DNA from 2 places in the Bacillus sp. FAU18 genome. Region 2 is predicted to be linked to the other one. Evidence: a T-box and tRNA genes for the amino acid it is inferred to sense, from the RefSeq annotation. Region 2 holds a T-box; the other holds one or more tRNA genes.

Region 1 (16,437 bases), 1.6 Mb from region 2:
TTTTCCAGGCCCTTGTTTTTTGTCTGAACCATCCCGGGCCACAACATCTCCAACCTGGCTCTCGCCGTCTCCTTGCCCTACATGTTTATTTTTATCATAGTTATAACGGATTTTATACTCATCAAGTGAACGGATTGGGATCTTCACTACATCTTTTCCATTAGACATAATAATGCTTTCCTCAGTTACGAGGTCCGGAAGATTGTTTTTGATCGCTTCCTGCACTTTTTTCTGGTGGCGCTGCTGGTCATCGAAGCCTTTGCGATGGAGGGACCAGTTTTCCTCAGAAATCAAAAAATGGCCGCTGTCATTTTGGGACATGAATTCCCCTCCTTAACCATTTGTGGTCGTGATACATACGTATTCCGGCTTGTGCCAGATTATGAAACAAGTCTTTCGAAAAGATTTATATTCATCATATGCATAAAAGCACATTTAATTGACAAACTATTTAGAAAATGGGACAAAATAACCCGCCCTATTCGGACGGGTCACGTTGCTTATCGGTTCAGCAGGCTGCCGACATATTTCAGCAGCTCATTGGCGCTCGTCGAGTTGTAGCCGTGCTCATCAATTAAACGGGCCACGACTTCGTTTACCTTTTTCAGCTGCTGCTCATCCGGCGTTTTTGTTGAAGTCGTAATTTTAACGACATCCTTCAGATCAGCAAACAGCTTTTTCTGGATAGCTTCACGCAGTCTTTCATGGGAATTGTAATCAAACCGCTTGCCTTTTCTCGCATAGGCCGAGATGCGGATTAAAATTTCTTCGCGGAACGCTTTTTTGGCGTTTTCCGAAATGCCGATCTGCTCTTCGATGGATCTCATCAGCTTTTCGTCAGGGTTCATTTCCTCTCCAGTCAAAGGATCACGAAGCTTGTTTTTATTGCAATAGGCCTCTACGTTATCGAGGTAATTGTCCATAAGTGTTTTTGCTGATTCTTCATACGAATACACAAACGCTTTTTGAACTTCCTTTTTCGCAATGTCGTCATATTCCTTGCGGGCGGCAGAAATAAAATTCAAATACCGCTCCCTGTCCTCGCTTGAAATTGATGGGTGCTGATCAAGACCTTCTTTTAAGGAGCGAAGGACATCGAGAGAATTAATCGATTCCATATTTTTTCTGATAATCGTTGAAGAAATCCGGTTGATCACGTACCGCGGATCAATGCCGCTCATGCCTTCATCATTATATTCTTTTTTCATATCCTCAACGTCGACAGAATTATATCCTTCCACACTTTCTCCATCATACAGTCTCATTTTCTTGACCAGATCAATATCCGACCGCTTCGGCTCTTTTAACCGGGTAAGGATTGAGAACATCGCGGCGACCTTCAACGTATGCGGGGCAATATGAACATCCGCCACATCGCTCTCAGCGATCATTTTTTCATAAATTCTCTCTTCCTCAGACACTTTTAAATTATAAGGAACCGGCATCACGATGATTCTTGAGTGCAGGGCTTCATTCTTCTTATTAGCAATAAATGAGCGATACTCCGTTTCATTCGTGTGAGCCACGATCAGCTCATCAGCAGAAATTAACGCAAACCGCCCAGCTTTAAAATTCCCTTCCTGTGTCAAGGAAAGCAAATGCCAGAGAAATTTCTCATCACATTTCAGCATCTCCTGAAACTCCATCATCCCGCGGTTCGCTTTATTCAGCTCTCCGTCAAACCGGTAAGCGCGCGGATCCGATTCTGAACCGTACTCGGCGATTGTTGAGAAATCAATACTCCCCGTCAAATCGGCAATATCCTGAGACTTCGGATCAGAGGGACTGAATGTTCCAATTCCCGTACGCTTATCTTCTGAAAAGAAGATGCGCTCCACCTTCACATCCTCAATTCTTCCTCCGTACTCTTCCTCCAGCCTCATGACATTTAAAGGAGAAAGACTTCCTTCTATTCTAATGCCGTATTCCCTGTAAAAGTCATCGCGTAAATGATGGGGGATTAAATGTAGAGGGTCCTCGTGCATCGGGCAGCCTTTAATCGCATATACAGCGCCATTATCTGTCAGCGTGTACGCTTCGAGACCTTTTTTGAGCATCGTGACCAGCGTGGATTTACCGCCGCTCACAGGCCCCATCAGCAATAGAATCCGCTTTCTGACATCTAGACGTTTGGCAGCCGGATGAAAATACTCTTCCACAAGACGCTCCAGAGATTCTTCAAGCCCGAACAGCTCGCGGTCAAAAAAACTGTACTTCTTGCGTCCGTCAATCTCCTCTATCCCGCTGTCTTTTATCATATTAAAAACTCGAGAATGAGCAGATTGCGCGACCATCGGATTTTCTTTAATAATCTCCAAATAATCGGCGAAAGTTCCTTCCCATTTCAGCCGCTGCTCTTCCTCTCTGTACTGTTCAATTTTCTTTAATATATCCATAAGGACCTCCTCTATCATGTTTGATACACTATGCAAATAAGGTACTTTGTTACAATCTATGCCGCCATCTCGTGATACATGCTTTGGTTTCTTAAAAATAAAGATACTTATACATCGTTGACAAGGCAGACTTCGACCGTTCATAATAAAGAAAAATACAGAATCATCCAGACTCGGACAGCACGGAAAAATTGAAGAGGGGGAGAGACGGTGAAAACAATCATCATGATGGGTGTCATTGTCACTTTTTTAGTATCAATTTTTACCGCAGGATACGAAAGCAAGCCTGGAAAAGAATAAAAAAGGGTGCTCCTGAAAGAGCACCCTTTTTATATAACAGAACAATGTTTTATAGTTTTGTTTTTTCTTTAATCTGTGAATGCGGATTGCATTCATATTTGTTTTCGTACTCAATTGTTCCGATGCTGCATCCTGGCCCGATGATCACTTCTTTTCCCCTGACGACTGCCGCTTCGGTATTCTCCAAATAAACCCGATCGCCTTCTATGACATCGGCGATCAGCTTCCCTTTCTTCCGGTTAAAAAAACTCGCGCGTCTTTTCACTGTAATTGTTGTTCCGCCGATTTCCTGCACATGGCTTATATCATGGCTCAATCCCAGCTTGATCTCACCCGAATTTAATAACCCCGATACATCAACACAGCCTGTGACATGGAACATTTCTGTTTCACAATCACCTTTTACGCTAAGCTTCCCTTTCACATCGCAGGATTCTCCAGTCATATTCCCGCCAATTTCAGTCTGGCCTTTCAGATTGAATCGATCAAATTGAAGTGAGCCGCTGACTTTCATTGTCCCATATATATTGATTTTGCCGGCTGTCAGATCGCCTTTACATTCACTTTCTCCGAGCACACGCAGCCGCTCAGTCTCTGCTTTTCCGAGAAAAAGGCCCGTTCCGTATATGCGGCAGCCTACAGCAGACAGCCCTTCTCCAACTACACCTTCTCCTTTGATGCTGACATTGTGATACGCGCCTCCTGCGGCATGCCCAGCGCCATATAATTTTAAATTTCCCAGTTTTGTTGTCTCCATTACGATCCTCCTTACAACTTTGTAGATGTTTCAACCGATGCGCTTGGGTCACAGGTATAGTCCCCGCTGTATTCGACAGTTTCAATCTGGCAATCCGGGCCGATGACCACTTTATTTCCGCGCACGGTTTTCGCCTTTGTATTTGTCAATTCAATCACGTCACCTTCGATCAGCTCTGCTGTTAGAACAGGCTGCGGCATCAATCTGAGCAATGTCAGCATTCCTTTTCTGCAGGTCACTTGAAGATGGCGGCAGCCGATCTCCCGCGCATAGCTTTCCCCTGCAGAAAGCTTAATGATCACCTGGTCTGCATTTAAAAGCCCGCTGATTTTGCATTTCCCTTCTGATTGAAAGGTTTCTGTTTCACAATCTGCTTCCATGACAGCTTTTCCGCTAATGTCAATGGCATCAGCCTTGACAGTGCCGCCAAATGTTGATGATCCAGCGATTTTCAATTGTTTTGCAGATACCTCTCCTTGAATAAAACCAGTGCCATTCATCCGGATAGATTCTGCTTCAACGTCTCCATGTATCTTTCCTGAACCGCTGATGGTTACCGCTTTCGCTTTGACGCTGCCGTCCGCTTTTCCGTTTCCATTAAAAGAAAAAGTGTCACACTCCACGTCCCCGGCCACTGTCCCGCTGCCATTAATCTCAACAGATTGAAATGTTCCTCCCTTTGAACTTCCTGATCCGTTTATCACCAGCTTTTCCACTACATCCATTGATGGCCCTCCTGCATAAATGTTGTTTTTAATTCCTCTGAAGCTTTTAATAAATCTATCCGTTCCACAACCTTTACGGATGATTCAAACAAAATGCTGTCCGCCGCAGCCGCTATAAAACAAGTTGTGACACCGAGCTTGCGGAGCACAATCAGCTCCGTCTGTTTTTCAATCTCTTCAGTATCATGCTTCTTTAATACCTCTGCAGCCATTTTTGCTTCTGCAAGGCTGACATTTCCAGACTGCAGCAGTCCCTCAAGCACATACAGCGAAAGCAAATCGCTGGATGAAAAAACCCGACTTTCTCCGTCTTCTGAATAGGCTTCAAGAGCAGGCCTTGAAACCAAACCCTTATGAAGCAATTCATCAGCGGTCATGCTGACATCCTTCATTTTCGGCGACAGCATTTCCCTCATTTCATCCAAAGACAAATTTTCTTTCATCTTTTGAATCATTGATATACGTTTTAAAATCTCCTCTCTCGGAAAAAACGTCTCTTGCCCTGTAAATGTGGATTTACGAATAAACCATTCCTCAGGTATTAAGTTTTTCCGCTTCCATCGATACAGCTGACCGTATGAAATCGATGTTCTTTCAAGTAATTCTTTTTTAGAGATTAATTGTTCTTCCATAAGTCCAGCTCCTTTGATGGGTACATTGTAACATAACACTGTTACGTTGTTAAGCCCAAAAACGAAACAAAGCATTTCAACATCTGCAAAAAACCCGCCCATCATCGATGAGCGGGTTTTTTCACTATTTTAAATCACGGTAATTTTGCTGGCGCAGCGCTTCATAAACAAGAATCGCGGCTGTATTGGACAGATTTAACGATCTGACGTGCTCTGTCATCGGAAGACGCAGGCAGCGGTCCATATTATTTTGAATTAAATCCTTTGGCAAACCGCTTGTTTCTCTTCCGAACACGAAGAAATAATCCTCGTCAAGATCAGTGTAATCAAATGATGTATGAGGCTGCTGGCCAAATTTTGTAATAAAGAAAAACTGGCCTTTTTCATATGCCTCAAACAATTCTTCTAACGAATCATGATACACAACGTTAACAAACTCCCAATAATCGAGTCCGGCACGCTTCAGCATTTTATCATCCGTTGAAAAGCCGAGCGGACGAATCAGGTGTAGCGTTGTATTGGTTGCTGCACAAGTACGTGCAATATTCCCTGTGTTAGCGGGAATTTCTGGTTGATATAAAACGACATGTAATGCCACAATGTTCACCTCTGTTTTTCTTATCCGCCCATCATTATAACATTAATTACTCTTTTGTCGTATCATCAACGATATGAAAAAAGGCATATCGTATTGAGGGTGTGTATGCCGTAGAATCCTCATATGACCAATACCTCATCCGGCTGTCATAGGTCTGGGCGTTGACAAGCGGCATATTGCCTTTGTCCTTTGCCACGACAATCGTTGTATGATTAAACCGGCCGTCTCCTTCGAAGTCATAGCAAATCACATCGCCCGGCATCAGTTCTTCCGCTGATTTCACCCGCACCGCACGCAGTCCGGCCTTTGAATTCGACAAATACATTTTCATAGAGTGAGCCACCGTCCAGCTGTAGCTCCATGAGCTTTGTTTCATCCACCAGCCTGATCCCCTGTTCGGATGACCGCGCATCGGCGCGCCTCCTGCATGAAGACACTGAGAAATAAAATTGGTACAGTTATCGCTGAAATTTTTATAAGCAGGATTGCGCTTGTTCCAAAATTTCTCGGCATATTGGACAGCGCCGAGACGATCGTATTGAAAAGCCCTGCCAAACGCTTCTCTTTCCTCTTCAGCTTCAGAATAGTCAATAATACTGGTCCCTTCATGAAATCCAGCCTGCTTTTTCGCAATTTCCTGATCACTAATCAAAATGTGATCATACAGGAAAGCCATTCGCTCCTCTATGTGCTCTTCTATATACAAGCTGTCATCTTGTTCCTTACACACGTATTCGTAATGGATGGTATACGAAAGGCAGGTCGTTCCGTCATCCTCAACCCGCACATGATTAATCACGGCCTTTGCTTTCGCTTTTATGATGTCAACTTTACGTTTTTCCAGAAGCTTTTTCTTACGCTCCATGACTTTAAGGTCTCCGACTTGAGACTCCTGTCTCATAGCATGCCCGTTAACCAGAAAGCCCAGCCGCTCCTCCGCTAATTGTTCTAAAATGTGCTTCAAGCTCACCCCACCCGCCATACTTTTTTATAGAGAAAAAACACTTGGATGATCTCAAGTGTTTTTTCCTTCTGCTCTATACGTATGTCAGGACAGGCCTTGTTTAGTCATGCCTGAAGCTTTTAGCAACTCAATTCCTTTTTCAATTTCCAGCTTTGCCTCTTCATCCTTCTCTTTTTCCAGCGCTTTTTCAAGCTCTTCCGCGTATGCGGGGTCTCCGATTTTCCCGATTGCCCATGCGGCTGTCCCCCTGATGACAGGACGCGGATCCTTGTGCATCAATTCCGCCAATTCAGGCAGTGCGGAAGCATCCTTAAAATGCGCAAGCGCGAGAATGGCGTTTCGCTGAATCGGTTTTTTCCCGCGCCAAGAACCTGAGACATGCCCGAATTTCTCCTTAAATTCCCGATTGCTGATGGTCAAAAGCGGCTTCAATAACGGTTTGGCAATCTCAGGATCAGGCTCCATTTCCGGATGAAGATGAAAATCCTTCCCTTTATTGAGAGGGCATACCGTTTGGCACGTATCGCACCCGTACAGGCGGTTTCCGATTTTTGTCCGGAATTCATCAGGCAAAAATCCTTTTGTCTGGGTCAGAAAAGAGATGCAGCGCTGCGCATTAAGCTGTCCGGGATTAACCAGTGCTCCCGTCGGACAGGCGTCCAAGCATTTCGTGCAGGACCCGCACATATCTTCAATCGGCACATCAGGCTCAAAAGGGATATTTGTGATCATTTCCGCCAAATACACATAAGAGCCATACTCGGGCGTTGTGATCATACAGTTTTTCGCACTGAATCCGATTCCGGCACGTTCCGCAACGGCGCGATCAGACAATTCACCTGTATCAACCATTGACTTCGTTCTGATATCCTCATGCTTGCTTTTTAGAAAATCCTCCAGCAGATCAAGCTTTTCCCTCAGCACATCATGATAGTCTTTCCCCCAGGAGGCTCTGCAAAAAATGCCCCTGCGCTCAGTTATCGTGCTTCTCGGCGCATCCTTCATTCTGGAAGGATATGCGAGAGCAATTGCCACTATTGATTTCGCTTTCGGCAAAAGAAGCTTTGGCGTCACCCTTTTTTCGATATCCGGCTCTTCAAAGCCGGAGAGATAGCCGAGCGATTCTTGAAGAATCAAACGGTCTTTTAAACTGTCAAAAGTATCAGCAGTCGTAAAACCAATCTTGTCCACGCCAATGCTTTTCGCGTATTCAATTAATTCTTCTTTGAGCTGATAAACGTTCATGTTTTGCACAGCCTCCTTTCTTTGTGATAAAACGATACAGCGTTTATAATAGGTTGATATCACGTAACTGGAGTGAATGCTAGTGAATATCAAACTTGATTCTGTTATTACTGAACGTGCGGCCGGCTTACATGCAGCTGCTGTCATTTATGAGAATATCGAAGTCGGCTCCTCACCGCAAATGCTGAAAGGCAGACTCCGCCTGTTTCAAGAATCCTTGTTTTTCGACTATGCGGACTGCGGTATATCCGATGAATCCTTCGTCAAGGAATGGCAGGAACTCTTTAAACAGCTTAACCCTTCATTTGAGGGAGAAACAACCCCAATGGAGGACATGCTGGTCCCAATATCCAAGGAACAATTCATGGAAAGTAAAGACTCGGCCCATGACACAATCAATTTTTTCGCATTAAAATATTCTCTGCCCATTATGATTTATGATGCCGGCAAGCTTCACGAGCAAGTCCGGATCTCATTGGGAGAAAAAGAAAACATATTGATTTTCTCTGATGAAAACGGCGTATTTGGCGATTTCAAAAACAACGTCAACCACTATCCCGTTTCAAACGAGACTAAGAATATGCTGCAAATCATTTTTTTCCCGCCATCCATTGAGAAAAGCAGCGCTGTTAACCTCTTATCATCATTAACGAAAATGTTTGAACAAATTCACGGCGGCACCCATACAGTACATTGGCTTACGTAAAAGAACACGAATACCGTGTTCTTTTTTACATAAAAAAACGCAATACTTCGTTTATCTGAGAAACGAAACACTGCGTTAATAACGTATGTATGGAGCGGGTGATGAGAATCGAACTCACGACATCAGCTTGGAAGGCTGAGGTTTTACCACTAAACTACACCCGCATTTGTGGTTGTCAGTAACAGTACCGCTCTGACTTTTTTTATATTACATGTTTATTTATTTTTCGTCAAGGGAATATAAAAATTTTGTCGAAAAAAAGTTATCTTTTTGTAAAGTTGTTAAGTTCCATTTACATAATGTTAAGTATACTATACAATATAATCAATCGAGATTGTGAAGGGGACAGACGTCATGATGAAAAATAAAGTAAAAGAGCTGAGGGCACGCTTCGGCTATTCTCAGGAAAAACTAGGAGAAACAGTCGGCGTCACAAGACAGACTGTGGCTGCTATCGAAAAAGGCGATTATGTTCCCTCACTGCTGTTAGCACTGAAAATCTGCAAAACCTTCTCCATGAAAATGGAGGATGTCTTTTGGTTAGAGGAGGAAAACTAAGATGAGCATGAAAACAAAAGCAGCTTTTCAACTTGTGTTATTTGGCCTTGCATGCTGGACGCTGATTGCATACTTTGAAGCGTCAGAAGGCATTGCATCTTTTTTTCGCACAAAGAGCGGCGGGATGGTATTTGAATTAAACCTCACCCCCTTTATTCTGTTTGTTGCGGCGTCTGCGGTTTATTTGTACTTACAGAAAAAAAGCCGCCCTGCCAGAAAGCAGCTTCTTCTGCCTGATGAGTTTGAAGAGCAGGATGAAAGAGAGCAGATGATGACGGCAAAAGCATGTCGCGCGTCATATATCGCTGTATACTTCTCGCTGCCTGCCGCAGCGGTTCTTCTCATTTTTTATCCGCTATTTCAATCACGTATTCCGTTTTTCCCTATTATTATTGTGTTTATCATCATGATCATCCAGCACCTTTCCTACGTCATCTCTTTCAAGAAAAACGAAAAAAACTCCGGCGCGCTGTAATCGGCCGGAGTTTTTTCTTACCAGCTTGCTTTTTTCACACCGGGAATCTGGCCTTTATGGGCCAGCTCCCTGAAAGCGATTCTGGACATTTTAAACTTCCTCATATATGCTCTCGGGCGCCCCGTTACCATGCAGCGGTTGTGAAGCCTTCCCGGTGCTGAATCTCTTGGCAGCTTGCTGAGTGCCTCGTAATCTCCTTTTTCCTTCAACTCGCTTCTAATACCAGCGTATTGCTCAACAAGCTGTTGGCGTTTTAACTCTTTTGCCACTTTTGATTTTTTAGCCAAGTCACATAGCCTCCCTTTTAAATCGAAATTGTTACGATTTAAAATGTATCATGCACCATTCAAAAAAGCAAGCATACCGCTTTGTAAAACAGACGGCCTGAAGCCGCCCATTCTAATGATGCAATTCCACATAATACAGTAACGCATCTTGATGCTTAATGAGCTCTTTTTTATGTTCAGAGGTGTGCATTGTCTCGTCAGTCCCTCTAATACTGCTGCCGATCAAAGCAGGCTTCTCGAAAGTAATTGGTTCCGGCGATGAAATATTCTGAGTCATTTCCTGTGTTGTGCTATCGTCGCGTTTCACCGATGAATCAGCCGCTATATTTCCCTGTTTATCTACAATGCCAAAATGAATGGTGGTATGTTTATTCTTTCCTTCCCCCTCTTCATTCTCAAAATAAACAAATTGTATGGTATCGGTTTTTTCCTCTGAATAATCTGCACGAACCGGTCCAAACCTCTCAACAAGCTTTCCCTTTTGATAATGTTCGATGTACATGTCAGCTGAAGAAATACCTTCACCGATATTGACGGCTTCGGCAGTGAATGCCTGTGAAGCTGCGACATCCATTCTGTTTTTTTCAAGATCTGATATGTCCGCCGCTTTGATTTCCATCTGTTTTGAATGTCCGCATGCTGACAGCATAGCTATGAGACAAATGACTGCCGCGCTTCTCAATGTTTTCAGAAAAAAAGCCCTCTTTTTTTGAATATCATACCATGTTCGGGGGCTGTATTTTAGTTAAACTCATACATTTTTCTCTTTGACAAAATAAGTGTTTCCTACCGCTTCTCCCCTTTTGTTCTGAAGCTTTCTCGTCCGATCATTTTCAAACGGCAAAAGCGGAAATACAAGCTCTGCAAAATAATACGCTTCTTCTAAATGCGGATAGCCTGAGAATATAAACGATTCTATGCCGAGTGCCTGGTACTCCGCTATCCGGTCGGCAATCGTCTGCGGATCACCAACAAGAGCTGTTCCTGCCCCTCCTCTGACCAGGCCGATCCCCGCCCACAGATTCGGGCGGATTTCAAGCTTCGTCCGATCGCCTTGATGAAGGACGGCCATCCGCTGCTGGCCTGAAGAGTCGTAACGGCTCAAAGCTGCCTGCGCTTTGGCAATGGTGTCATCATCCAAGTGGCTGATCAAGCGCTCTGCCGCTTCCCATGCCTCTTGTTCAGTTTCACGAGCAATGACATGAAGCCTAATGCCAAATCGAACGGACCTCCCTTCTTTTTCCGCTTGCTTTTTGACTCTCTCTATCTTTTCTTTTACTTGTTCAGGCGGCTCACCCCATGTCAAGTACACGTCTGTATGCTTTGCGGCAGCTTCAATTCCAGCCTGTGACGAACCACCGAAATAGATGGGCGGATGCGGCTCTTGCTGCGGCGGGAAAAGCAGATTGCTGTTTTCCACTTTTATATGCTTTCCTTCATAGGAAACCGTTTCTCCCTGCAAAAGTCTCCGCCAAACGGTTAAAAATTCGTCTGTTGCCTCGTAGCGCTCATCATGGCTGATAAACAGGCCATCGCCTGCCAGCTCATACGGATCGCCCCCAGCCACAACGTTGATCAGCAGCCGGCCGTCTGAAATGCGGTCTAGGGTGGATGTCATTCTGGCTGCTAAAGAAGGCTGCATTAAACCAGGTCTTACCGCGACTAAAAACTTTAAGTCCTTTGTTTCTCCTGCCAGTGCCGACGCTGTAAGCCACGGGTCCTCGCACGATCTTCCCGTTGGCAGAAGAACTCCTGTATATCCCAGCCTGTCTGCCGCCTGCGCGACTTGTTTAAAGTAAAGATGATCCGCAGTCCGTCCATCACTTTCAGATCCTAAATATCTCGCGTCTCCATGAGTCGGTATAAACCAAAGAATTTCCATATTCATCTCCCCTTTATATCTTTTATCCTTCGTAGCTGTTTCTCCACTTTAACAGCTTTCGTTCAAGCATCCTGACAAAGGAATCCGTCAGCTTTCCAACCACTGCAAAAATGATAATCCCTGCAAAGACTTTATTCGTTTGTGAAAACTGTCTCGCATCCATGATCATATAGCCGACTCCCGAGCTTGAGCCCATCAGCTCTGCCACAACGAGCCCGAGCCATGCAATGCCGAGCGATAAGCGAATGCCTAGCAATATATTGGGCAGGGCTGCCGGCAATATCACTTTGGATATCTGCTGATGCCATTTAAATTCAAGCACCCGGGCGACTTCAAACAGCTTCGCGTCAACCCCGCGGATGCCGTTAAACGTATTGATATAGACAGGAAAGAAGGCACCGAGCGCAATCAGCAAAATTTTAGATACTTCGTCAAATCCGAACCATAAAATAAACAGCGGCGTGACGGCCAGATGAGGTACGGTTCTAAGCATTTGCAACGACGGATCAAGATACAGCTCCGTCCGTTTGGAGAATCCGGCCAAAATCCCGATCATCAATCCAAGCCCCGCGCCAAGCAAAAAACCAAGCGCCGCCCGATAAATGCTGATTTGCAGATGGCCGAACAGTTCGCCGGACAAAATAAGCTCCTTAAAGGTCAGAACAATCGTAACAGGTGTAGGCAGCACTGTAGCGGACACAACCCCCAGCCCGCCGATGACCTGCCAGATGGCAATGATGACAGCGGGCAGTAAAAGCCCCTTCATCCAGCCGTATCTCTTCCTTCCGGGCTTTTTTCGCACCGCTTCCGCATTCGTTTTGGGCAGCGAGCCCGCAGCCTCTGCTTTCATCATTGATCACCTCCTGAGGAATGTTCCTTTAATGCTTTTTTGATAAAAGTGTTATCGACAACATCTTTCACATCAATCTTCTTATCTATCGCCTTTGTTCGAAATTGAAAATCTGCTGTTTCCTGCTGCGCTTTCACAATGTCGTCACTGATGACCTCATTCAGAGGTTCAGTATTTTTCAGCACATTTTCGACGACCTTTTTATCGAGATCTTTAATGTCAGAATATAAGTCCGCTGCTTCATCCAGATGTTCCTTTTGCCATACAACGGCTTTATTAAACACCTTCAGAAAACGGACCACTTCGTCTGGATGCTCTTCTGAAAACTTTGTTCTTACTAAAGTAAAACCCGGTGAATATAAATCTGTGCTTTCTCCGTTCACAAGGATTTTTGCTCCGTGTTTTATTGTTTCTAAGGACAAGTACGGCTCCCAAATGGACCAGGCATCAACAGATCCGTTTTCAAATGCGGAAGCTGCTTCATCAGGCTGAAGCTGAATAATTGTCACATCGTTAGCTGACAACCCCACTTGATCAAGCGCTTTATACAAAAAATCAAACCCGCTGCTGCCTTTGGCGACTGCAATTTTCTTCCCCTTTAAGTCCTTAACGTCTTGAATGCCGCTGTTTTGATTGACAAGGATGCCGTTTGCTTTCAAACCGTCCTGAGACAAACCGATTTCTTTAAAGTCAATGCCTGCCGCCTGTCCAGCGATCACAGGCGAATTACCGACTTGAGAAAAATCAAGTTTGTCTGCCGCAAGGCCTTCAAATTGGGGCGGACCGCTTTGAAACTCCACCCATTTCACTTTGATGCCTTCTTTTTCAAATGCATCTTCGAACCAGCCTTTTTCCTTTGCGATCAAAAGCGGGCTTAAGCTTTGCTGAATACCAATACGAATTTCCTTCAATTGTTTGTGGTCACCGCTGGCTCCATTTGCTCCACAGCCTGCGAGCAGAAAAATAACGGCAACCAATACAATGAGTCCTTTTTTCATTTCCGCTTCCGCCCTTTCTATATCCCTGATCCTTCTGCGTACTCCAAATCTTCTGTTTTCTCGAATTCCGAAAGCACTTTCTGTCTGATCGCTTGGAAATCCGGAGTCGTCCGGTTCCGCGGATACGCCAGGTGAATGGGCATCAGCTTATGGATTTTCCCCGGTTTGGCCTTAAGGATCGCAAGCTCATTTCCTAAATAAACAGATTCTTCTATATCATGAGTCACGAGAATCATCGTTGTTTTTTTCCTCCTCCATATATCCAGCAGCACGTCCTGCAGGTGTTTTCTTGTAAAAGCGTCGAGTGCACCAAACGGTTCATCTAAAAGCAGCACCTCAGGCTCCCGCAGAAGGGCCCGGGCGATGGCTACTCTTTGTGACATGCCGCCTGACAGCTCGCGCGGATATGCTTTTTCCGATCCTTTCAATCTGACAATCTCGATCAGTTCATCCACCTTTTGTTTGACTTTTAGGTCCTTCAAATTCAAGTCGGCTGCAATATTCTGCTCAACAGTCAGCCAAGGAAAGAGGCGGTGTTCCTGAAAAATAAATCCTTGCTGAATACCCGGAGCTGTTACGCTGCGGCCGTTAATTTCAACACTCCCGTCATATTCAGAATCAAGCCCTGCAATAATCTTTAACAGGGTGCTTTTTCCGCACCCGCTCGGTCCGATAAGCGTTAGAAATTCGCCTGGTGCGATTGATAATTCTATGTTCTCTAAGACCGTGTTTTTGCGGCCCTCTTGAACAAATGCCTTTTCTTTGATGCTGATGGTCACAGCCACTTTTATCCCTCTCTTTCTGCCAACCCCGCCTTCAAAAAAAACAAAAAGGCCCCCATCTCTGTTCTTGTAGAGATGAGAGCCTTCGGCGGTCCGATCAGCTGCCCAATTGTTTTTTTGTTTGAATAACATGTTAATTCAAATTATTCCGATATGTCAACTCTTTTTTAAATACGATTTTTGATATCCTTGTTTATCACTTACTCTGCTTGTTTCGCAAATAGAGAAGGAAAAATTATTTCTCCAAAAATTATTAAGTGTCATAAAAAGCTGTTACAACAAGGTTTTTCAACACTTTCGATACTAGATATCGATTAATAGAGATAACTATTTTATAATAATTATAAAATAATATTGACTTTTTACTTAGAGATGATATTATGTTCTTATAAATTCCAAGAGGTGATAACATGAGTTCAAATAAACTGACAACTAGCTGGGGCGCTCCGGTTGGAGATAATCAAAACTCAATGACTGCCGGTTCTCGCGGACCAACTTTAATTCAAGATGTACATTTACTCGAAAAATTGGCCCATTTCAACCGAGAACGTGTTCCTGAACGTGTTGTTCACGCCAAAGGAGCAGGCGCACACGGATATTTTGAAGTGACAAACGACGTAACAAAATACACGAAAGCCGCTTTCCTTTCTGAAGTCGGCAAACGCACACCGTTGTTCATCCGTTTCTCAACAGTTGCCGGTGAACTTGGCTCTGCTGACACAGTTCGCGATCCGCGCGGATTTGCTGTTAAATTTTATACTGAAGAAGGAAACTACGACATCGTCGGCAACAATACGCCTGTATTCTTTATCCGCGATGCGATTAAGTTCCCTGATTTCATCCATACACAAAAAAGAGATCCAAAAACACACCTGAAAAACCCTACGGCTGTATGGGATTTCTGGTCACTTTCACCAGAGTCACTTCACCAAGTGACAATCCTGATGTCTGACCGCGGAATTCCTGCAACACTTCGCCACATGCACGGCTTCGGAAGCCATACATTCAAATGGACAAATGCCGATGGCGAAGGCGTATGGATTAAATATCACTTTAAAACGGAACAAGGCGTGAAAAACCTTGATGTCAATACGGCAGCAAAAATTGCCGGTGAAAACCCTGATTACCATACAGAAGACCTTTTCAATGCAATCGAAAACGGTGATTATCCTGCATGGAAACTATATGTGCAAATCATGCCTTTAGAAGATGCAAACACGTACCGTTTCGATCCGTTTGATGTCACAAAAGTTTGGTCTCAGAAAGACTATCCGTTAATCGAGGTCGGACGCATGGTTCTAGACAGAAATCCGGAAAACTACTTTGCAGAGGTAGAACAAGCGACATTTTCACCTGGAACACTCGTGCCCGGTATTGATGTTTCACCGGATAAAATGCTTCAAGGCCGACTGTTTGCTTATCATGATGCACACCGCTACCGTGTCGGTGCAAACCATCAAGCGTTGCCAATCAACCGCGCACGCAACAAAGTAAACAATTATCAGCGTGATGGACAAATGCGCTTTGACGATAACGGCGGCGGATCTGTGTATTACGAGCCTAACAGCTTCGGCGGTCCAAAAGAGTCACCTGAGGATAAGCAAGCAGCATATCCGGTACAAGGTATCGCTGACAGCGTAAGCTACGATCACAACGATCACTACACTCAAGCCGGTGATCTGTATCGTTTAATGAGTGAAGATGAACGTACCCGCCTTGTTGAAAATATCGTTAATGCTATGAAGCCGGTAGAAAAAGAAGAAATCAAGCTGCGCCAAATCGAGCACTTCTACAAAGCGGATCCTGAATACGGAAAACGCGTGGCAGAAGGCCTTGGATTGCCGATTAAAAAAGATGCTTAATGTAGAAATGCAAAAACCCGCTGTAATCAGCGGGTTTTTTTATATTTAGTTACACATTGCGTATGCTTCTCATCAATCTTCATATAAATTTCTTCCATTAGCTCCGCGCTGTTTATAATCTCTCGTTTGTTTTTTTCAATCAGCAGCTCAAGCGGCAAAATCTGATTCCCGTAGGTTTTTCGCTTCCTGAATCGTTTTCTCCCCTTTTCTTTTTTGACTCCCATCAATAATCCCTCCTTTTTCATACAAAAAAGGCCCTTATCTAAACGATAAGAGCCTTCGGTGTTCCGATCAGCGCGATAAATTTGAAAAATTTGTACTGACCATGTTAATTCATACAATACCGACCTGTCAACTATTTTTTTGAGAGTGTTGACACTGTATCAGATTGCATCCCCGCTTTTTCCTTATACACTCTTT
Region 2 (16,437 bases):
AAACATTGCTCGCTCAGATTGAAGCGTATTTGCCGGAAGGGCCGCAATTCTATCCGAGTGACCAGGTAACTGACCACCCTGAACGATTTATCATTTCTGAATTAATCAGGGAAAAGGTGCTGCATTTGACGAGAGAAGAAATCCCGCACAGCATTGCGGTGGCCATCGAATCCATCAAAGGGCAGGACAACGGTTCTGTGCACGTAGCGGCAACGATTGTGGTCGAGCGGGATTCCCAGAAAGGCATCGTGATCGGTAAAAAAGGAAGCCTTCTAAAAGAGGTTGGAAAAAGAGCGAGAGCGGATATTGAAGCACTGTTGGGCTCCCGTGTCTACCTTGAATTGTGGGTGAAAGTGCAGAAAGACTGGCGTAATAAAATGTCCCAGCTTCGCGATTTTGGCTTTAAAGAGGACGAATATTAATCTCTTGCTGTGTGTGTCATTATCTCACAGGAACAGGGATACATTAGCAAATTTTGTTTAACATGAAATGGAGGACATCTGGTCAAGATAAAGGTAAGAATTTGGAGTTTAGGTAAGCTAGTTTAACTACAGAAAGGTGGGTTTCTTGTGTTGAATTTTACCTGGAACGTATTTTCTCAAACAGGAAATGTTGATACGTATCTTCTTTTTAAAGAACTGGAAAAAGAGAACATGGAAAGACCCGAAGAACTAGAAGATGAGCTAGCCCGATTTGATTATCCAATTTTATAAACCTCTTGGCCGCTCCTGCTTGAGGAAGGTGCGGAAATGCTGACAAAATGTGAAGGAATCGTTCTTCGCACAAATGATTACGGAGAGACGAATAAAATCGTAACATTACTGACAAGAGAACACGGAAAAATAGGTGTTATGGCACGAGGCGCCAAAAAACCGAACAGCCGTTTATCAGCAGTCAGCCAGCCCTTTTTGTATGGTTCTTTCTTAATGCAAAAAACATCGGGCCTCGGAACGCTTCAGCAGGGGGAAATGATCCTCAGCATGAGAGGCATCAGGGAAGACTTGTTTTTAACAGCATATGCTGCCTATATTGCTGAGTTAGTCGACAGAGGCACAGAAGAAAAAAAGCCAAATCCTTATTTATTTGAATTCATACTAGAATCATTAAAACAGCTGAATGAAGGAACAGATCCGGATGTTATCACCTTCATTGTTCAAATGAAGATGCTCGGTGTCATGGGCCTGTATCCTGAGCTGAATCATTGTGTACATTGTAAAAGCCAAGACGGAACCTTTCATTTCTCTGTTCGTGATAATGGTTTTATATGCCACCGCTGTTTTGAAAAAGATCCTTACAGAATACCGATTAAACCGCAAACGGCAAGGCTGTTAAGACTCTTTTACTATTTTGATCTGTCGAGACTCGGCAATGTGTCCTTAAAAGAGGAAACAAAAGCTGAATTAAAGCAAGTGATTGATTTATATTACGAAGAATATTCGGGATTGTATTTAAAATCAAAGCGCTTTTTAGATCAAATGGAAAGCATGAAACATCTTATGGGTGAAAACAAAAGTTGACATTTGGTCCATCTTTTTATATGATCATTTATTATAAAATATGTTGCAGTGAGAGAAAGAAGTACTTGCGTTTACCTCATGAAAGCGACCTTAGGGCGGTGTAAGCTAAGGATGAGCACGCAACGAAAGGCATTCTTGAGCAATTTTAAAAAAAGAGGCTGGGATTTTGTTCTCAGCAACTAGGGTGGAACCGCGGGAGAACTCTCGTCCCTATGTTTGCGGCTGGCAAGCATAGAGACGGGAGTTTTTTGGTTGCTGCCGCAGTCAACTTATGAAAGAAAAGTGGAGGTGCTTGAAATGAATATTCAAGACATGATTCTAACCTTGCAAAAGCATTGGTCCAGTCAGGGCTGTGTGCTTATGCAGGCTTACGATGTAGAAAAAGGAGCCGGCACGATGAGCCCGTATACATTTTTGCGCAGTATCGGCCCTGAACCGTGGAAAGTGGCTTATGTAGAGCCTTCCAGACGTCCTGCAGACGGCCGCTACGGGGAGAACCCGAACAGACTGTATCAGCATCATCAGTTTCAGGTCATTATTAAACCGTCTCCTGATAACATTCAAGAGTTGTATTTGGATTCCTTGCGTGCTCTTGGAATTGATCCGCTTGAGCACGATATTCGCTTTGTTGAAGACAACTGGGAGAATCCGTCTTTAGGCTGCGCGGGTCTAGGCTGGGAAGTTTGGCTTGACGGAATGGAAATAACACAATTTACGTATTTCCAGCAGGTCGGAGGATTAGAGTGTAAACCCGTTTCTGTAGAGATTACGTATGGAATTGAGCGTCTCGCGTCTTATATCCAGGATAAAGAAAACGTGTTTGACTTGGAATGGACGTCAGGGTTTACAGTAAAAGATTTATTCATGATGGCCGAATATGAGCATTCTGTTTATACGTTTGAAACATCAGACGTCGATATGCTGTTCCAATTGTTCAGCACATATGAAAAAGAAGCGATCAAGCAAATGGATAACGGACTTGTTCATCCAGCATATGACTATGTGCTGAAATGCTCGCACACCTTCAATCTGCTTGACGCCAAAGGTGCGATCTCTGTTACCGAGCGGACGGGCTATATCGCAAGAGTGCGGAATTTAGCTAGAAAAGTAGCAAAAACCTATTATGAGGAACGAGAAAAACTAGGGTTCCCAATGCTTAAAGGGGAGGGTTCTTCTCATGAGTAAACAGGATTTACTTTTAGAGATCGGATTAGAGGAAATGCCGGCGCGCTTTTTGAATGAAAGCATGGTTCAGCTTGGCGACAAGCTGACAGGCTGGCTTAAAGAAAAAAATATTACTCACGGTGAAGTGAAACTCTTCAATACACCGAGACGTCTTGCTGTGTTCGTTAAGGATGTCGCAGAAAAGCAGGATGATATAAAAGAAGAAGCAAAAGGGCCTGCGAAAAAAATTGCCCTTGATGCGGACGGGAACTGGACAAAAGCGGCAATCGGCTTTTCAAAAGGCCAAGGCGCGAATGTGGAAGACCTGTACATTAAAGAAGTAAAAGGCATAGAGTATGTATTCGTGCAAAAATTCCAAGCCGGCCAAGAAACGAAGTCGCTTCTGCCGGAACTGAGCGGTTTAATTACAAGCTTGCATTTCCCGAAAAACATGCGCTGGGGAAATGAAGATTTGCGTTATATCCGACCGATCAAATGGATTGTCGCATTATTTGGACAGGATGTCATTCCATTTTCGATCACAAACGTTGAGTCTGGACGGACAACACAGGGACATCGTTTCCTCGGACATGAAGTGTCAATTGAATCACCTTCAGCTTATGAAGAGCAGCTCAAAGGGCAGCATGTTATTGCTGATCCTAGCGTCCGAAAGCAAATGATTCAATCTCAGCTGGAAACAATGGCTGATGAAAACAATTGGAGCATTCCAGTTGACGAAGACCTTCTTGATGAAGTGAATCATTTAGTAGAATACCCGACAGCTCTTTACGGTTCATTTGAATCCGAGTTTCTGTCAATTCCTGAAGAAGTGCTTGTCACAACAATGAAAGAGCATCAGCGCTACTTCCCTGTCAAAGACAAAAACGGTGACCTGCTGCCTCACTTTATCACAGTCCGAAACGGCAACAGCCACGCGATTGAAAATGTGGCCCGAGGCAATGAAAAAGTGCTGCGCGCACGTTTATCTGATGCTTCATTCTTCTACAAGGAAGATCAGAAACTAAACATTGATGCAAATGTGAAGAAGCTTGAAAATATCGTTTTCCATGAAGAGCTTGGTTCTCTTGCTGATAAGGTTAGAAGAGTCACATCAATCGCAGAGAAACTTGCCGTTCGTCTTCAGGCTGATGAAGATACATTAAAACATGTGAAACGGGCTGCTGAAATTTCTAAATTCGACCTTGTGACGCATATGATATATGAATTCCCTGAACTTCAAGGAATTATGGGCGAAAAGTATGCGAGAATGCTTGGCGAAGATGAAGCTGTGGCTGCGGCAGTTAATGAACATTATATGCCTAGATCAGCGGGCGGAGAAACGCCTTCTACTTTCACCGGAGCTGTTGTAGCAATGGCGGATAAGCTTGACACAATCGCTTCATTCTTCTCTATCGGCGTAATTCCGACCGGTTCCCAGGACCCTTACGGACTGCGCCGCCAAGCAAGCGGTATTGTTGCGATTCTTCTTGACCGCAACTGGGGAATTTCATTTGAAGAGCTGCTAACTTTCGTACAAACCGATAAAGAAAATGAACTGCTGGATTTCTTCACTCAGCGCTTGAAATATGTCTTGAATGCTGAACAAATCAGACATGATGTCATTGACGCCGTGCTGGAAAGCTCTGAGCTTGAGCCGTACTCTGCGCTGCATAAAGCACAAGTACTGGAGCAAAAGCTTGGTGCACCTGGTTTTAAGGAAACAGCCGAAGCGTTAGGCCGAGTGATCTCTATCAGCAAAAAAGGAGTCCGCGGAGACATTCAGTCTGATCTGTTTGAAAATGAATACGAAGCAAAACTGTTTGATGCCTACCAAACAGCGAAGCAAAATCTGCAGGAAAACTTCAGCAAAAAAGATTATGAGGCGGCGCTTGCTTCACTTGCAGCCTTAAAAGAACCGATCGATGCTTACTTCGATCATACAATGGTTATAGCGGATAATGAGTCATTAAAGGCAAATCGTTTAGCGCAAATGGTAAGCTTGGCGGATGAGATCAAGTCCTTTGCGAATATGAATGCCCTTATTGTAAAATAAAGAGAGAAAAGGCGGTTGCTGTGTGATCGGTAATCGTCTTTTCCCCATTTATAAGTTTTTTGTTTGATTACAAGATATTTACGTTATAATATGGATTATTATTTCTTTACATAGCTATGAAGTGAAAAGGTGGTGAGTACGATCGAACTAAATAAACGGCAAGAACATATTTTGCAGATTGTAAAAGAAAACGGGCCGATTACAGGGGAGCATATTGCAGAAAAGCTGAACCTAACCAGGGCGACATTGCGCCCGGATTTAGCCATACTCACCATGTCAGGATTCCTCGAGGCGCGCCCGAGAGTCGGTTATTTCTATACGGGAAAAACCGGCACGCAGCTTTTGGCGGATAAACTCAAAAAGCTTCAGGTGAAAGACTTTCAATCTATCCCCGTAGTGATTCACGAAAACGTTTCTGTGTACGATGCGATTTGCACCATGTTTTTAGAAGATGTAGGTACTCTGTTTGTGGTGGACCGCGATGCTGTTTTAGTCGGGGTGCTTTCACGAAAAGACTTGCTCAGAGCGAGCATTGGCCAGCAGGAGCTTACATCGGTCCCTGTTCACATCATCATGACAAGGATGCCGAACATTACGGTGTGCAGACGCGAGGATTATGTGATGGACATTGCAAAGCACTTAATAGAAAAACAAATTGATGCACTTCCTGTCATCAAAGACACCGATAAAGGCTTTGAAGTGATCGGCAGAGTGACAAAAACAAATATGACCAAAATACTTGTCAGTTTATCTGAAAATGAAATCCTATAAGATTGCAAACTAACGGGGGGATAATATGAATAACCGCATCATCTATGTTGTATCGGATTCCGTCGGTGAAACGGCTGAATTGGTAGTGAAAGCAGCACTCAGCCAATTTAACGGATCGGCGGATGATACTCATGTAAGAAGAATTCCTTATGTTGAAGATATAGGCACTATCAATGAAGTGATTTCACTTGCAAAGGCAGACGGGGGCATTATCTGTTTTACACTCGTGGTGCCGGAAATCAGAGAATATTTGATAGCCGAAGCGGAAAAAGCAAATGTTTTATATTATGATATTATCGGCCCGTTGATTGATAAAATGGAAACAGCCTACGGTTTAACAGCGAAATACGAACCGGGGCGGGTGCGCCAACTTGATGAAGATTATTTCAAAAAAGTGGAGGCCATCGAGTTTGCAGTTAAATACGATGATGGACGTGATCCAAGAGGGATTTTAAAAGCTGATATCGTTTTGATCGGCGTGTCAAGAACGTCTAAAACACCGCTGTCTCAATATCTCGCACACAAACGCCTGAAGGTTGCCAATGTTCCGATTGTACCAGAGGTTGATCCGCCGGAAGAACTCTTTAACGTTGATCCGAAAAAATGCATCGGTTTAAAGATTAGCCCTGATAAACTGAATCATATCAGAAAAGAACGCTTAAAATCACTCGGGCTTAATGATAAAGCGATTTATGCAAATATCAATAGAATCAAAGAGGAACTCGAGTATTTTGAAAAGATTGTGGATCGGATCGGCTGCCAGGTTGTTGATGTTTCAAATAAAGCGGTTGAGGAAACAGCAAATATTATCCATCATCTCAAAACAAAAAACATATAACTCAGGACGCTCTATCCTGGGTTTTTGGCTGTGCCAAAAGGGAATAATGAAAAACAATAGCATCTTTGTGAAGTTTGTATTATAATAAAAAATTGTGATAAAATGATTAATTTTAGGTTTAAGGATCGTGTGATACGAATAAACTATTATGGGTAAGATGTCAAGAATTTCTCCCGGAAATTTTTCGACAAATTCATATACATCCACAATAATAAAGGATGTGCGATTTTGCTTGCTTTTATGCAGGAGTTTAATGGAGGGATGGAGAATTACTCTTCTTAATGAACAAGAAAAGACGATTTTTGTCGATGCTGATGCTTGTCCGGTAAAAGATGAAATTTTACAAACAGCATCCGAGTATGAAGTTCAAGTTCTTTTTGTCGCTTCATTTGAACATTATCAGCTTTCCAGAAGCAATGAAGAAAAATGGAAGTATGTTGATCCTCATAAAGAAGCTGCTGATTTATATATCGCAAATCACGTAAAACCGGGAGATATCGTTGTGACGCAGGACATCGGATTAGCATCTCTGCTGTTGAACAGAAATGTCTCTGTTATGTCGGAAAGAGGTCGTCTTTACAAAGAAGACACGATTGATTTTGCTCTAGAGGGCCGTCATTTTTCCGGCAAACAAAGAAGAAAAGGCGTATATGCCAAAGGGCCTAAAAAATTGAATAAAGAAGATCGAGAACGATTTATTGCACTGCTGCAAAAAATCCTGTCGAACGATGAAGGGATTTTGCACTAAAGCATCGAATAATGTACGACGGAGTGTTATAAGATGGGAAATCGGATACCAGATGAAATTGTGGATCAGGTGCAAAAGTCGGCAGATATCGTTGAAGTCATAGGTGATTATGTTCAATTAAAGAAGCAAGGCCGAAACTACTTTGGACTCTGTCCTTTTCATGGAGAAAGCACACCTTCGTTTTCCGTATCGCCCGACAAACAGATTTTTCATTGCTTTGGCTGCGGAGCGGGCGGCAATGTTTTCTCTTTTTTAAGGCAGATGGAAGGCTATTCTTTTGCCGAGTCGGTTTCTCACCTTGCTGACAAATACCAAATTGATTTTCCAGATGATATAACAGTCCATTCCGGAGCCCGGCCAGAGTCTTCTGGAGAACAAAAAATGGCTGAGGCACATGAGCTCCTGAAGAAATTTTACCATCATTTGTTAATAAATACAAAAGAAGGTCAAGAGGCACTGGATTATCTGCTTTCTAGGGGCTTTACGAAAGAGCTGATTGATGAATTTCAGATTGGCTATGCTCTTGATTCTTGGGACTTTATTACGAAATTCCTTGTAAAGAGGGGATTTAGTGAGGCGCAAATGGAAAAAGCGGGTCTCCTGATCAGACGCGAAGACGGAAGCGGATATTTCGACCGCTTCAGAAACCGTGTCATGTTTCCGATCCATGATCATCACGGGGCTGTTGTTGCTTTCTCAGGCAGGGCTCTTGGCAGCCAGCAGCCTAAGTATATGAACAGTCCTGAAACCCCGCTCTTTCATAAAAGTAAACTGCTTTACAATTTTTATAAGGCCCGCATTCATATCAGAAAGCAGGAAAGAGCAGTCTTATTTGAAGGGTTTGCTGATGTCATATCGGCCGTAAGCTCGGGTGTAAAAGAAAGCATAGCCACGATGGGAACGTCTCTTACAGATGATCATGTCAAGATCCTGAGAAGAAACGTCGAAGAAATCATTCTTTGCTATGACTCTGATAAAGCCGGTTATGAAGCCACCTTAAAAGCTTCGGAGCTTCTGCAAAAAAAAGGCTGCAAAGTCAGAGTTGCAATGATTCCTGACGGATTGGACCCTGATGATTACATCAAAAAATTCGGCGGGGAAAAATTTAAAAACGACATTATTGATGCCAGTGTCACCGTAATGGCGTTCAAAATGCAATATTTCCGAAAAGGAAAAAACCTGTCCGATGAAGGCGACCGACTAGCTTACATTAAAGACGTACTGAAAGAAATCAGCACGCTTTCAGGGTCTCTAGAGCAGGAAGTCTATGTAAAGCAGCTTGCTTCAGAGTTTTCGCTTTCACAGGAGTCTTTAACTGAGCAGCTGTCTGTTTTCAGCAAGCAAAACAAACCTGCTGACAATAGCGGTGAAACAAAAACGCGGCGAGCGCATCTGACGACAAAAGCAAGGCAAAAACGTTTGCGTCCGGCGTATGAAAATGCAGAAAGGCTGTTACTCGCTCACATGCTTCGAGATCGGAGCGTCATCAAAAAAGTGATTGACCGGGTAGGGTTTCAATTTAATATTGATGAGCACCGGGCATTAGCCGCCTATCTTTATGCTTTTTATGAAGAGGGAGCCGAGCTGACGCCTCAGCATCTGATGGCCAGGGTGACGGATGATCATATAAGCCAGCTCTTGTCTGATATATTAATGCTTCAGGTTAATCAAGAGCTTAGCGAAGCCGAGTTATCAGATTATGTAAAAAAAGTGTTGAATCAAAGAAATTGGTCAATGATAAAAGAAAAAGAGGCGGAAAGAGCCGAAGCCGAAAGGCAAAAAGATTTTTTAAGAGCTGCTTCTCTGGCTCAAGAAATCGTTACATTGAACCGATCTTTAAAATAACTGGAGAACTGATGAGGAGCATTTATTGGCAATGATTCCTTGCGGAGGAGCAAATAGATCGCTTAACCTCATCATGAATTGTCATTTCATTATTCGCACATTGTTAAAGGCAGTTCACATAGAAAACGCCTGAATGGACCGAATAAGAATCATACCGCTTATAGAATTCGTTGCAAGCTTTGGAAGGAGGGATCCATAATGGCTGATAAACAAACCCACGAGACAGAATTAACATTCGACCAAGTAAAAGAGCAATTAACAGAGTCTGGTAAAAAACGTGGCGTTTTGACATATGAAGAAATTGCTGAGCGTATGTCCAGCTTTGAAATTGAATCAGACCAAATGGATGAGTATTATGAATTTTTAGGTGAACAAGGTGTTGAATTAATTAGTGAGAATGAAGAAACAGAAGATCCTAATATTCAGCAGCTTGCCAAAGCCGAAGAAGAGTTTGACCTTAATGACCTAAGTGTACCGCCTGGTGTTAAAATCAATGACCCAGTTCGTATGTATTTAAAGGAAATCGGTCGGGTTAACCTTCTTTCTGCAAAAGAAGAAATCGCCTACGCTCAAAAGATTGAAGAAGGTGACGAAGAATCTAAACGCAGATTGGCTGAAGCGAACCTGCGGCTTGTTGTCAGTATCGCAAAACGGTATGTCGGACGCGGTATGCTGTTCCTTGACCTGATCCAGGAAGGAAACATGGGACTGATGAAAGCCGTTGAAAAATTTGATTATCGCAAAGGTTATAAATTCAGTACGTATGCTACGTGGTGGATCAGACAGGCGATTACACGCGCCATTGCCGATCAGGCGAGAACGATCCGGATTCCCGTTCATATGGTTGAAACCATTAATAAATTAATCCGTGTGCAGCGTCAATTACTGCAAGACTTAGGCAGAGAACCAACACCTGAAGAAATTGCGGAAGATATGGATTTAACGCCTGAAAAAGTACGCGAAATCTTAAAGATTGCTCAAGAGCCGGTATCGCTGGAAACACCAATCGGTGAAGAGGATGACTCGCACCTTGGTGATTTCATTGAAGACCAAGAAGCAACTTCACCTTCTGACCACGCCGCATACGAGCTATTGAAAGAGCAGCTGGAAGATGTGCTTGATACGTTAACTGATCGTGAAGAAAATGTATTGCGTCTTCGATTCGGTCTTGATGACGGCCGTACAAGAACATTAGAAGAGGTCGGCAAAGTATTTGGAGTAACGAGAGAGCGTATTCGACAAATCGAAGCCAAAGCGTTGCGGAAACTAAGACATCCTAGCAGAAGTAAACGTTTGAAAGATTTCCTCGAATAAGATGGAACGGGTCTTGAAGATCCGTTCTTCTTTTTTTAAAAAGATATATGGATAATATGCCTTTATTTTACTGAAAAATGATGTCATTTGCAAATGGACATTGTGGTGAAAAATTTCAAAATCTAATTCCATATTTTCTATTGTAAGCGTATACAATACATTATACAATAGAATAAAAAGGATATTAGAGATTTAGGCATGTTTCTATTCAATTTTGTATAAAGTGTGAATAAAAAACTTTTGTATAGCAATCCATTTACTTTTTGTAAAAATAAGTTAGAATTAGAAGTGTTTACATAGGGGGAAGGATCAAAAAGGGGGAAGGGAAATGAAATGGAACCCGCTTATTCCATTTTTGCTGATCGCTGTTTTAGGAATTGGTCTAACTTTCTTTTTATCAGTAAAAGGACTTGATGACTCTCGGGAGATTGCGAGCGGAGGAGAAAGCAAATCTGCTGAAAAGAAAGATGCAAACGCTTCACCAGAAGAAATTTACAAGGCAAACTGCATCGCATGCCACGGTGAAAATTATGAAGGTGTTTCGGGTCCTAGCTTAAAAGGTGTAGGGGATAAGAAAAATGTCGCTGAAATTAAAACAAAGATCGAAAAAGGCGGTAATGGAATGCCTTCCGGTCTTGTTCCGGCCGATAAGCTGGATGATATGGCAGAGTGGGTGTCAAAAATTAAATAAAAGAACCATTTTTCTCTTTATACATTCACAGGCCGCCGAGATGTTCTCGACAGCCTTTTATTTTTGACTGCCGCGTGCAGACTCGCATCAAAAGAAATAATCTCAAAATCATTTGCTTCAGCTTGGATTCCGGGCTGATTTTTTATATGATAGTAAAGGAAAAAATGATTGAGAAAAGTTGTGATGACAAGTGAACGAATTAAAATTATCTAAACGATTGCAAACAGTAGCGGAGTACATACCGAATGGAGCGGTGATGGCCGATATCGGCTCTGATCACGCATACCTTCCTTGTTATGCGGTGCTGAATCATAAAGCCAGCGGGGCGATTGCCGGAGAAATAACAGACGGCCCATTTTTGTCTGCAAAGCGGCAGGTTGAAAAATCAGGCTTAAACTCGCACATTTCTGTAAGGCAGGGAGACGGACTGGAAGTGATTAAAAAAGGTGAAGCTGATGCCATTACGATTGCCGGAATGGGCGGGGCTTTGATCGCTCACATTTTAGAAGCGGGCAAAGACAAATTAACGGGGAAGGAACGGCTCATTTTACAGCCGAATATTCATGCTGTTCATATCAGGGAGTGGCTTTATAAAGAAGGATATGCGCTGATAGATGAGGTAATCCTTGAAGAGGACGGAAAGTGCTATGAGGTGCTGGTAGCAGAAGCGGGAGACAGGGATGCGGCTTATGACGGTATTTCTTTATCAGCCGGGATGCTCGTCGGCCCTTTCTTGGCAAAAGAAAAAAATGCTGTCTTTTTGAAAAAGTGGACACAAGAGCTTCAGCACACTCAAAGCATTTATGAACAGATTAGCCAAGCGGCGGATACAGAGCAAAACAAACAAAAATTAAAGGAGCTCTCCGATCGAATGGAGCTGTTAAAGGAGGTAATCGATCATGGCTAAAAGTGTAAATGGGCAGCAGATCATCCAGCTGTTTGAACAATTTTCCCCGAAAGCCTATGCGGTTGAAGGAGATAAAATCGGCCTGCAAATCGGCACTTTAAACAAACCAATTAAAAATGTGATGGTTACACTTGATGTGTTAGAGAGCGTTATCGATGAAGCGATTGAAAAAGAGGTTGACTTGATTATTGCACATCATCCTCCTATTTTCCGGCCGCTAAAGCATATTTCAACAGATCAGCCTGCCGGAAGGTTAATTGAAAAGTGTTTGAAGCATGATATTGCTGTTTATGCAGCTCATACAAATTTAGACGTTGCGGACGGCGGCGTGAATGATTTGCTTGCTGAAGCATTAGAGCTGAGTGAGACGGAAGTGCTGGCACCTACTTATACGGATCCTCTGAAAAAGCTGGCAGTATACGTGCCGAAGGAATATGAAGAGCAGGTCAGAGCCGCGCTCGGAAATGCGGGGGCCGGCCATATCGGTGAATACAGCCATTGCGCGTTTTCATCTGAAGGGATCGGCAGCTTTAAGCCATTGGATGGAGCCAAGCCTTTTATCGGTGAAGTGGGAGAGCTTGAGCTTGTTCATGAAGTAAGACTTGAGACTGTATTTCCTAAAAGCATCGAAAAAGCTGTTATCAATGCAATGATAAAAAGCCATCCATATGAAGAAGTCGCTTACGATATCTATCCTGTCGAACAGACTCCCGCCGAAAAAGGGCTCGGCCGTGTCGGAACCCTTAAAAATGAGATGACGCTTAAGGAATTCGCTTTATTTGTGAAAGACAAGCTTGACGTCAATGGTGTCAGAATGGTGGGGGATGCTGACAGCATGGTGAAAAAGGTAGCTGTTCTTGGGGGAGATGGAAACAAGTATATTCATCATGCAAAACGAAAGGGAGCCGATGTTTACGTCACAGGAGATTTATACTTCCATGTGGCCCATGATGCGATGATGCTTGGCCTAAATGTGGTTGATCCGGGCCATTACGCGGAAAAAATCATGAAAGAAGGCGTCACGAGAAAACTGACATCAATGTGTAATAAAAAGTTTGACGTGAATATCTTTGTTTCTGAAACAGATACAAATCCATTTACATTTCTATAAAAAAACTGAGGCTTTTACAGCCTCAGTTTTTTGCTTTTACTTTTGGAAGTATTTTTTTGAGCGGTATATTATGTTCAGTTGTCCAAGTTGATGGATCTTCGTGATCAAACTGCTCTAAAAAGCGAATGACTTCTTTTGTGATCGGCGTCGGTGTTGAAGCTCCCGCTGTAACTGCAACGGTATTAACGCCTTTCAGCCATTCGAGCTTCAGTTCGCTTAAGTCGCCGATCCGGTATGCTTTTGTCCCGGCTATTTCCTCTGACACTTGAGCAAGCCTATTTGAATTGTTGCTTTTCGGGTCTCCGACAACGATTGTTAAGTCCGCTTTTTTTGCCTGCTCTGATACAGCTTCCTGCCGCACTTGAGTAGCGAGGCAAATCTCTTGGTGATATTCGACATGAGGATATTTTTCTTTGACAAGCTCCATAATGTCGTGAACATCCCATTGAGACATTGTTGTTTGATTCGTCACGATTAACTTCTCTGCTTGGATATCAAGGTTCTTTACATCTTCTTCTGTTTCAACTAAGTGAACGATCTCTGGCGCTACGCCAACGGCTCCCTCAGGCTCTGGATGCCCTTTTTTGCCGATATAGATCACGTGATATCCTTTTTCTTTCATCTCTAAGATTAGATTATGAGTTTTCGTCACATCCGGACATGTAGCATCAATTGCGACTAACCCTTTTTCTTCTGCGATTCTTCTGACTTCGGGAGAAACACCGTGCGCAGTGAAAATGACAGTTCCTTTGTCAACCTGCTTTAAGATGTCCAGACGGTTAGAGCCGTCCAATGTAAAAATCCCTTCCTCTTCAAACGCATCAGTGACGTGTTTATTATGAACAATCATCCCGAGTATATAGATGGGTCTTGGCAAGCTTTTATCTAGTGACGCATTTTTGGCAATGACCATAGCATCAACAACACCATAGCAATAGCCGCGCGGTGAAATTTTAATTACGTCCATTTTTGGTTGTCCTCCAATACTGAAGTGAGTAAAGGCAATATAAAAAGCCGTAATCAAACGGCTCTATTCTTGCATTCTTCTGATCTCATTATAGCCAATCTCACTTCAGATATCAAAGAATGTTAAATATATAATCTCGGTTTTGAACTGCCTGATGTTCTTTTCGGAGCAGGAGAGGCAGCTTCCTTTTTCTTCGGGGCAGATGTTTTTGATTCTTGTTCTTTATTGTCAGTTGTTTTAGATTTCTTTGGGAGAGAAGAACTTTTTGGTTTTGATTTTTTGTTCCCATCTGAGGTTTTTGTTTCAGTCTCTTTTTCTGATGATTCTTCTGAAACGGATTGTTTTTCACTTTCCTCATTGGCCTCTGTCTCAGTTTCATCACTTTTACTTAATTGGCTGTACAGCTTCATCATTGCTGGCAGATTGCGGACTAATGGGCCGTACTGCTGGATCATAGGGGTGACTTGCTGCGCCATGCCGAGTACTTTTTGCACATTTCCAAGCATACTGGATAATGATGCAGGATTGGCGATATTTTGAATGCCTTGCAGGCCGGCACCTCCGCTCGCTGCTGCACCTGCTCCTGGAATTCCAGAAACTCCGGCGCTGCCAGCGCCTCCTCCGCCGGGTAGGAACCTTGACAGCATTCCTTTTAAGCCTCCGCCTGCACCTGCACCATTTCTCGCTCCGGCATTTGCCTGAGGAAGAAATTGTCCGGCTTGCTGAAAACCTTGCTGCTGTGCTCCAAATGAAGGTCCTCGCATATTAGGCGGTCTTCTGCCCATCATTCGCTGATTTGGCATGGGGCGGGGCGGTCCGGGCTGTGGGTAATTTCTCATTGGCTGCTGCGGTGAAAACATACTTGTACCTCCTTTCAGCTCTCTCTGCTATTAGAATATGCATGGGCTGCGGTATTTGCTTTACATAACTGAATAAAACAAACACCTTGCAAACGTGGTGTTTTTAAGCAAAATCGGGTATAATGTGATGATGGACACATAATGTGCCGCTTTAAGGAGCTGGGAAAAATGAAAGAAACGAAATTTGAACTTTATGAATTGAAACCATTTATTATAGATGCAGTACATCGCCTTGGTTTTTACGAACCGACTGATATCCAGAAAAGGCTGATTCCTGCAGTGTTAAAAAAAGAAAGCGTCATCGGCCAGTCTCAGACGGGTACTGGAAAGACTCACGCTTATTTACTGCCTTTATTAAACAAAATCGATCCTGCTAAGGATGTCGTTCAGGTAGTCATTACGGCTCCGACAAGAGAGCTAGCCAACCAGATTTATCAGGAAGCGCTTAAAATCACGCAGGGTGAGGAAGGCAGTCAGATTCGCTCGAAATGTTTTATCGGAGGCACTGATAAACAAAAATCAATTGATAAATTGAAAATACAGCCGCATCTTGTTGTCGGTACACCCGGACGGATTGCTGACTTAATCAAAGAACAGGCGTTAAGTGTTCATAAAGCGGAATCTCTTGTTATTGATGAAGCGGATTTAATGCTGGACATGGGATTCCTTGCAGATGTAGATTACATCGGTTCCCGCATGCCTGAGGATCTGCAAATGCTTGTGTTCTCAGCGACCATACCGGAAAAGCTGAAACCATTTTTGAAGAAATACATGGAAAATCCGAAATACGCCCATGTGGAGCCAAAACAGGTGACTGCTGCGAAAATCGAGCATATCCTCATTCCTTCGAAACATCGTGACAAGGACAAGCTCCTTTTTGACATCATGTCGCATTTGAATCCATACCTGGGGATTGTGTTTGCCAACACGAAAAATACGGCTGACCATATTGCCCAGTATCTGACTGGCAAAGGCATGAAAATCGGCTTGCTGCACGGCGGATTAACACCACGTGAGCGGAAAAAAGTCATGAAGCAGATCAATGATTTGGAATTCACTTATGTCATTGCAACTGACCTTGCCGCAAGAGGCATTGATATTAAAGGTGTCAGCCATGTTATCAACTATGAGCTGCCGGATGATCTCGATTTCTATGTCCACCGTGTGGGCAGAACGGCTCGTGCCGGCTCATCAGGACAAGCGATGACCATTTATGAACTTACTGATGAGGATGCATTAGTAAGACTTGAAAAAATGGGCATCGAATTTGATTACTTAGAGCTTGAAAAGGGCGAATGGAAAAAAGGCGATGACCGTCAGCGCCGCAAAAAGCGTAAAAAAACGCCGAATGAAGCGGATGAAATTGCTCATCGTCTCGTGAAAAAGCCTAAGAAGGTTAAGCCTGGGTATAAAAAGAAAATGAGCTATGAGATGGAGAAAATCAAGAAAAAACAGAGAAGAAACCAATCTAAGAAAAGAAAGTAGGGGAACCTGTTGTTGAGAATAGGCTCACACGTCTCTATGAGCGGAAAACATATGCTTCTGGCTGCAAGCCAGGAAGCAGTCTCTTATGGGGCGAATACGTTTATGATCTATACAGGCGCACCGCAAAATACGCGCCGAAAGAAAATTGAAGACTTAAATATAGAAG

Evidence for each region. The T-box of region 2 lies ahead of glyQ (glycine--tRNA ligase subunit alpha). A T-box ahead of a tRNA ligase gene usually reads a tRNA of that ligase, here a tRNA-Gly.
Region 1: it has a tRNA-Gly gene. The T-box ahead of glyQ (glycine--tRNA ligase subunit alpha) is inferred to sense a tRNA for this amino acid. The anticodon was not compared.

The regions. Positions count from the first base shown of each region.
Region 1 covers NZ_JBVYHZ010000003.1:234,750-251,186, reverse strand. Annotated here, with positions in the region: gene yhbH (sporulation protein YhbH) at 1-321, opposite strand, end outside; gene prkA (serine/threonine protein kinase PrkA) at 501-2,396, opposite strand; gene AC0OMU_RS01525 (polymer-forming cytoskeletal protein) at 2,746-3,453, opposite strand; gene AC0OMU_RS01520 (bactofilin family protein) at 3,465-4,178, opposite strand; gene AC0OMU_RS01515 (YhbD family protein) at 4,169-4,810, opposite strand; gene trmL (tRNA (uridine(34)/cytosine(34)/5-carboxymethylaminomethyluridine(34)-2'-O)-methyltransferase TrmL) at 4,935-5,417, opposite strand; gene AC0OMU_RS01505 (amidase domain-containing protein) at 5,455-6,390, opposite strand; gene queG (tRNA epoxyqueuosine(34) reductase QueG) at 6,457-7,617, opposite strand; gene AC0OMU_RS01495 (B3/B4 domain-containing protein) at 7,700-8,323, shown strand; tRNA gene AC0OMU_RS01490 (tRNA-Gly) at 8,414-8,487, opposite strand; gene AC0OMU_RS01485 (helix-turn-helix transcriptional regulator) at 8,681-8,881, shown strand; gene AC0OMU_RS01480 (hypothetical protein) at 8,883-9,356, shown strand; gene rpsN (30S ribosomal protein S14) at 9,374-9,643, opposite strand; gene AC0OMU_RS01470 (hypothetical protein) at 9,756-10,292, opposite strand; gene ssuD (FMNH2-dependent alkanesulfonate monooxygenase) at 10,395-11,525, opposite strand; gene AC0OMU_RS01460 (ABC transporter permease) at 11,548-12,378, opposite strand; gene AC0OMU_RS01455 (aliphatic sulfonate ABC transporter substrate-binding protein) at 12,375-13,373, opposite strand; gene AC0OMU_RS01450 (ABC transporter ATP-binding protein) at 13,391-14,158, opposite strand; gene katA (catalase KatA) at 14,566-16,017, shown strand; gene senS (transcriptional regulator SenS) at 16,044-16,241, opposite strand.
Region 2 covers NZ_JBVYHZ010000003.1:1,798,593-1,815,029, reverse strand. Annotated here, with positions in the region: gene era (GTPase Era) at 1-422, shown strand, start outside; gene AC0OMU_RS09665 (YqzL family protein) at 570-713, shown strand; gene recO (DNA repair protein RecO) at 750-1,517, shown strand; T-box leader at 1,557-1,732, shown strand; gene glyQ (glycine--tRNA ligase subunit alpha) at 1,815-2,702, shown strand; gene glyS (glycine--tRNA ligase subunit beta) at 2,695-4,734, shown strand; gene ccpN (transcriptional regulator CcpN) at 4,867-5,505, shown strand; gene AC0OMU_RS09640 (pyruvate, water dikinase regulatory protein) at 5,531-6,343, shown strand; gene AC0OMU_RS09635 (YaiI/YqxD family protein) at 6,597-7,091, shown strand; gene dnaG (DNA primase) at 7,125-8,936, shown strand; gene rpoD (RNA polymerase sigma factor RpoD) at 9,135-10,250, shown strand; gene cccA (cytochrome c550) at 10,579-10,941, shown strand; gene trmK (tRNA (adenine(22)-N(1))-methyltransferase TrmK) at 11,198-11,848, shown strand; gene AC0OMU_RS09610 (Nif3-like dinuclear metal center hexameric protein) at 11,841-12,959, shown strand; gene AC0OMU_RS09605 (4-hydroxy-3-methylbut-2-enyl diphosphate reductase) at 12,982-13,926, opposite strand; gene AC0OMU_RS09600 (YqfQ family protein) at 14,049-14,786, opposite strand; gene cshB (DEAD-box ATP-dependent RNA helicase CshB) at 14,955-16,271, shown strand; gene AC0OMU_RS09590 (deoxyribonuclease IV) at 16,281-16,437, shown strand, end outside.